2 linked regions of the Methanocaldococcus jannaschii DSM 2661 genome follow. The protein of the gene in region 2 binds, or shares a complex with, the protein of the main gene of each other region. Links are inferred from orthologs where the notes say so. Each region holds a gene or a part of one and is shown on either strand. Other genes may lie near its edges.

Region 1 (3,227 bases), 780 kb from region 2 along the record:
AAACTAAACATGCATCCAAAAAACTTAGATGTTAAAATTAGAGTTTTAAGAGATTTGGGATTAGTGGAAACAAAAAAAGGTAGAAATGGAGGAGTTAGATTAACAAAAGAAGGGTTATATTTGTTAGAAAAAGGAGAAATTACCTTAGGATCTTTAAAATTGCAGATTGTTGCTAAGGATAGGATTGGTTTGTTAGCTGATATAACTTCAAGAATATCAAAGATTGGGGGCAATATAACATCAACAGTCCTTGAGAGAGAAGGAGATGAGGTAATTATTTACTTAGTTGTGGAAAATGTAGATAAGGATGAGATAAAAAATACTTTGGAGGATGTGGTTGAAAAAATCTCCATTCTTTGGTGAGTTGTTATGATAGAGGTTGAGATTAAGGTAAAAATTGATGATAAAAATAAAGTTGTAGAGCAATTAAAAAAACTTGGATTTAAATTTATCAAGAAGAAATTTCAGGAGGATATTTATTTCAATGGAATTGATAGGGACTTTAGAGAAACTGATGAAGCTTTGAGAATTAGGGATGAGGATGGAAATTTCTTTGTTACCTATAAAGGTCCAAAAATAGATAAAATATCAAAAACAAGAGAAGAGATTGAAGTAAAAATAGAGGATAAAGAAAAGATGAGGCAAATATTTAAAAAACTTGGATTTAAAGAAGTTCCACCAATCAGAAAGATTAGGGAGATTTACAAAAAGGAGGATATAGAGGCAAGTATTGATGATGTTGAGGGTCTTGGCTTATTCTTAGAATTAGAAAAGTCAATATCAGATATTAATGAAAAAGATAAGGTTTTAGAGGAGATGATGGAGATACTGAAAGCTTTAAATATTAGTAAAGACAATATCATTAGAAAATCATACTTGGAGCTAAGGGGATTATAATGAAAAAAACAAAAATAGGTAAGAGGCAAATATTGGCGATATTTGTAGCTTTAGTTATGATGTTATCAATAATTCCAGTATTTTTAATGGGTTTTTAGATTATTTAAAATAATTTCTAATTTTTCCAACTAACTCCCTTAAATCGTTTATGTTAGAAGCTCTTATGTCCTTTTTTTGAGGAAATTTTAATATTATTTCGTCAAATATATTTGTGTTTTGTGGCTTTTTCATCATATAGTAGTATCTTGCTATACAGTTGATTCTTGCAGTTATAAGCTCACTTAAATATGTTAGACACATATCTTCCGTAACAAGTCCCATGTAATTGCTTCCTTCCTCTGGCTTTAATAAAGCAATTCCTACTAAAATCTCCACTATATCACATTTAATAAGTTCTTTAGAGTTTTGTTGTTTCTTTTTTAGCTCATATAAATAGATGGCTAAATCTCTAATAGAAGTCCAAGGTAAATCTAAATCAACCTTATCTAAATCTTCTTTTTTTAATTTCCATAGGGGGATTTTTTCATCATCTAACAATACTTCATATTCTAAGCAAAATTGGTATAGTATTTCATAAACATCCATATTTTTCACTTAAGATTTCTTTTTGAAATTTTTAAATTTTTAACTAATTTTAAGAAGTTAATATTCACTTTCAACAAAATTTTTAATAAGTTTTAAGCCCAAATCTGGGAATTTTAAGTTATCTGATTCAGTTAATATACTCTCCGGATGGAACTGAACACCTTCAATTGGTAGCTTTTTATGCCTAACTCCCATAATATAGTTATCATCTAAACTCTTAGCAGTTATTTTTAACTCTTTTGGAACTTCTTTAGCTATTAAAGAATGATACCTTCCTCCATAGAATGGATTGGGAATGTCTTTAAAGATACCTTCTCCATCATGATTTATTAAACTTGCCTTTCCATGCATAACTCTCTTTGCTCTCCCAACCTCTCCACCAAACGCCTCAACAATACACTGATGTCCTAAACAAACTCCCAATATTGGAATATCTACCTCTTGAATAATCTTTATACAATTTCCAGCCTCTTTTGGAGTTTTTGGTCCTGGGCTTATAATTATTCTATCTGGATTTATTTTCTTTATTTCATCTAATGTGATTTTGTTATCCACTAACTTAACTTTATACCCTAAAGTCCCTACATATTGGACTAAATTCCAGACAAATGAGTCAATATTGTCGATAACAAGCACTTTTTTAACCTCCATTTAAATCAATCCCCCAAAATTGTCCCATCCTAACATTAAAATATAAGACATAATTATAAAGGATAATAATCACCTTTTACTATAAAAATCTTAAAAATTTAGTACAAAAAATAATTAAATAATTTTACATCCTACATCCTTCCTGGGCAATTTATTCCTAACAATTCTAAACCTGTCTCTAATACTGTCTTAGTGCTTTTAACCAACTTTAATCTTGATTTTTTAACATCATCATCAACTTTTGTCATTAAAATTGGACAGTTTGCGTAAAATCTATTGAATGCCTTGGCAAGCTCTAATAAGTAGTTGGCTAATATATGTACTCTTCTACTTTCAGCACTCTCTTTAATTATATCCTTAAATTCATCCAACATCTTAATTAATTCTTTCTCCTCACTGGTTAGTTCATAGTTAAATACTGCTTCATCTTTAACTCCTTTATTTTCCGCTTCTTTTAAAATACTGCAACATCTTGCGTGTGCATACTGTATAAATGGACATCCAACTTTTTCAAAGTCTAAGGCTTCTTCCCATCTAAATACCATTGGCTTTTCAGGAGAAATTCTTGCAATGTTGTATCTAACTGCCCCTAATCCAATATCATAGGCAATATTTTCCTCAACACCTCTCTTATTACACTCTTCTTTAGCCCTTTTTATCGCCTCTTCTAACAACTCATCGGTACTTATAAATCTTCCTCTTCTTGTACTCATTGAACCTTCTGGAAGGGAGATGAATTCATAGAATATAACTTCTGGCACTTTGCTTCCAAGGAGTTTTAAAGCTGCTTTAACCATCTCTGCCGTTAATTTGTGGTCAGCCCCTAAGACATCTATTCCTATATCGCACTTTGATAACTTATCTAAGTGATAGGCAATATCTCTTGTTGAATACAAGCTTGTTCCGTTTGCCCTTGCTAAAACCATTTTCTTTTCAATGCCAAAGTCTGATAAATCAAGCATATAGGTTTCTTCTTTAATTACCTTTCCAGTTTCCATTAATTTTTCTATAACCTTTTTAACCATTCCATTTCTTACATAAGAGCTTTCCCAAACAAAGGTATCATGCTTAATATTTAAATTCTTTAATGTCTC
Region 2 (3,155 bases):
GTAAAGCAAGTTCTTCCATGTTTATGAAATTTTAAAACCGCCTCTCTCCCATCACTCAGCAAGACAGTATAAACATCCCCCTCCTTACCAACTCCCAACTTATTACCTATGGCTTTTAAGATACCTTTTTTAACAAAAGCATTTATTGCAAGGGCATCATAGCCTCCCATTGAGACAGCATAACCATAAGTGCTCCTCACAACAAATCCAAATTTGTTCAACCTCTTTAATCTGTAAAGCACGTCCTTTTCTGGCATCTTCGCCTTTCTAACAATCTCATCTAACGGCACCCACTCATGATGTCTCATTGACAGCTCTATAATTTTTAATATTTTAAAATCTTCATCCTGTGCCTGTCTTAATGCTTCAATTAGTTTTTTAATTATGATTATCCCCTCCTTATTGGATTTTTTAATTTATTTAAAACCAAATAATAGTTTTATTAATTCTATTGCGTTAGGATTCGTTATGATTATAGCAAATAAGATTATCAACTGAACAATTAAAAGTTGATTGAATCTGTTATCAACATATCTTAATATTCTCTCTTCCATTGCCTTCATTTCTTCTCTAACTAAATCAATATCTTTCTTAGTCGCTAATTCATCTTTCAACTCATCCTTTAACTCATTTTTAACAATAACTTTGGATTCTTTAATAATCTCTATTATAGCATTATATAACTCATCTGCCTCTCTTTCATCCTTAATCTTTTTATGAATTAATTCATACAACTTAGCATAAGCAATTGCCATAATTTCACCAAATCTTTAAATCATATTATTTAATTTTTTTGCTATAAAACCATTTCTAAACTTATCATTTCAATAAACTCTCAATCGTCTTAACGTTAGCCATTCCCTTTCTCTCTGTCTCTTCCCATTCATTTTCTGGGATTGAATCAGCTACAATTCCAGCACCAACTTGAATATATCCCTTATTTTTCGAGATTACAAAGGTTCTGATTGTTATAGCCAAATCCATTAAATCATCCCATCCGAAATAGCCAACTCCCCCACCATAAGGTCCTCTCCAAGTTTTTTCAAGCTCTTCAATAATCTCCATCGCTCTGACCTTTGGTGCTCCACTTAAAGTTCCCGCTGGGAAGGTAGCTTTTACAGCTAAGAATGAATCATAATTGTCTTTTAACTCCCCAACAACATTACTTACTATATGCTGAACATGGGAGTATTTCTCAATAATCATGAAATCAGTAACTTCAACAGTTCCAAATTTTGATATTTTTCCAATATCATTCCTTGCTAAATCTACAAGCATAACATGCTCTGCCCTCTCTTTCTCATCACTTAACAGCTTTTTCTCTAACTCTTTATCTTCTTCTTCTGTCTTACCCCTCCTAATTGTTCCAGCTATAGGTCTTGTTATAACCAGCCTTTTATTATCTTTATAATCTGTCCTTACCAAAATCTCTGGTGATGAACCTATAATCTTTCTGTCTCCAAAATCTAAGTAATACATGTATGGGGAAGGATTTATCTCTCTAACTTTTTTGTAAATTTTCAAGTGGTCTAAGTTATCTAAATCTATCTCTATCCTTCTTGATAAAACCACTTGGAAGATATCTCCAGCAAAAATGTATTCCTTAGCTTTTTTAACCGCCTCAATAAATTCCTCTTTGCTCATGTTAGATTTTATTTTTAAGTCCTTATTTTCTGTAGTTTTTTCTTCTTTATTGTCATTATTTCCAATTTTTGCATTTTTTATAATTCTTTCAAGTTCTCTAATACCTTCATCATCCTCTGCTATTAAATTAATTACTTTCTCTTTTAAATCAAATGAAATAAAGTCCTTAACAATAAAGAACTCTGCATCTGGAAATTTTAAATCATTTATTGGCTTTGGGTTGATATTTGATAAATCTATCCAGTATCTGATAATATCATAGCTTAAATACCCAACTAAACCCCCCTTAAATCTTGGTATTGGCTCAATGTTAGATATATCAATGTATTTAAGATATTCATTTCTAACCTCTCTTAAAGCGTCTAAGGGACATTCGTATTTCCCTTCTAAATCTTTAGCTTTATCTCCAAATTCTGTAAAGCTTTCAACTTTCAGCTTTCCATTTTTAAATATTACTTTTCCTTCAGCTTTTCCTAAGATTGAGTATCTTGCCACCTTTGGAACTCCTTCAGCTGATTCTAACAAAAATGTATTCTCTCCCCTAATTTGCTCATAAACATCTAATGGACAAACATCCATTTTTATTTTTTTAATTATCATTAAATCACCTATTTATCCAAAATTTCTTTTATGGCATACCATTTCTTTACCGATGTAGGCTTAATTATCCCATTAATAACGTCATAAAACAAAATCTCATTTTCAATTAAAAATTTTATATATTTCATTTCCTCTTTTTTAACATCTTTTTTATAGTTAATTTTTATTTTATCCTTAAATTTAGAAAGGACTTTATAAATCTCTTCTTCATTTAAATCGGAAGTATCTATTAAATATTTTATCCCATCCGCTTCAATATTTATCCATCGTTTTATAGTTTCTTCAACTGATAATCCTAATTTTTTATTATTTATTAATTGAGAAATCTCATAAGGTAATGATAAATAATTTAGGCAATAATCTATTTCTTTTTTATTAAATCCTTCTTCTTTTAGGATTTTTTTAATATCATCTTTTTTTAGCCAGTCTATTAGATAATACTCTGATGCTTCTGATAGAGAAGAGTTTCTATAGACATTATCAATAAATAAAGTATCAGATGTTAAACAAATAACATGGCATAGATGTTCCATCTTAGTTAAAGAGACAAATAAATTAAATAGTTCGTTTAATAAAGATTTTCCACTATTGAAGTAAATATTTTTTAATTTTTGAAGTTCATCTATGACCAAAACAGGCCTTTTTCCATCTTTTATAACTGTATTTATGCTCTCATTTATTTTAGCAAAAACATCATTTAGTTTTATGTTGTTAAAATCAAAATTTTCCTCTATACCAAACTTAAAGATTTTCAGATTAATTTCTAACTTATTTAATAGATATTTTTTATCTGATTTTTCAAAAAATATACTCAAAAACTCATCTTTTGTGGGGGTCGCATATTTTCTTAGATTGTAGTAGAAAAAGACAATATTACTATTTTCCAATTCTTTAATAACTCTCATCATTAC

What was found.
Region 1: the proteins of trpE (region 2) and MJ_RS01260 are in contact, whole or in part, in a crystal structure (PDB 1QDL), measured with the Saccharolobus solfataricus proteins. The link is inferred for Methanocaldococcus jannaschii DSM 2661 from one-to-one orthologs. Residues at the interface, in WP_009992309.1 of Saccharolobus solfataricus: Glu95, Lys96, Ile171, Arg172, Ser173, Gly174, Tyr175, Ile176, Phe177, Glu264, Ala268, Leu271, Met272, Val274, Asp275, Leu276, Arg278, Asn279, Gly282, Lys283, Cys285, Val286, Pro287, Gly288, Thr289, Val290, Lys291, Val292, Lys316, Pro338; in WP_009992310.1 of Saccharolobus solfataricus: Tyr10, Ser12, Phe13, Val14, Tyr15, Asn16, Gln19, Gly22, Glu23, Arg32, Asp34, Pro55, Gly56, Thr57, Lys60, Asp63, Arg100, Val104, His106, Gly107, Lys108, Ile109, Thr133, Tyr135, His136, Ser137, Leu138, Glu177, Ser178, Val179.

Annotation. Positions count from the first base shown.
Region 1 is NC_000909.1:228,758-231,984, reverse strand. Bases 337-3,227 are described here. They hold MJ_RS01260 (anthranilate synthase component II), read right to left. Parts: upstream 2,134-3,227; coding sequence 1,540-2,133; downstream 337-1,539. Other genes in these bases: argS (arginine--tRNA ligase), read right to left, coding at 2,265-3,227; MJ_RS01265 (hypothetical protein), read right to left, coding at 997-1,482; cyaB (class IV adenylate cyclase), read left to right, coding at 370-897; MJ_RS01275 (Rrf2 family transcriptional regulator), read left to right, coding at 337-363. Also shown: more of MJ_RS01275, read left to right, coding at 1-336. UniProt on the Methanocaldococcus jannaschii protein: Part of a heterotetrameric complex that catalyzes the two-step biosynthesis of anthranilate, an intermediate in the biosynthesis of L-tryptophan.
Region 2 is NC_000909.1:1,013,379-1,016,533, forward strand. The notes cover bases 33-2,851. They hold trpE (anthranilate synthase component I), read right to left. Parts: upstream 2,245-2,851; coding sequence 820-2,244; downstream 33-819. Other genes in these bases: MJ_RS05745 (serine/threonine-protein kinase RIO2), read right to left, coding at 33-386; MJ_RS05750 (hypothetical protein), read right to left, coding at 417-755; MJ_RS05760 (ATP-binding protein), read right to left, coding at 2,253-2,851. Outside these bases: more of MJ_RS05745, read right to left, coding at 1-32; more of MJ_RS05760, read right to left, coding at 2,852-3,155.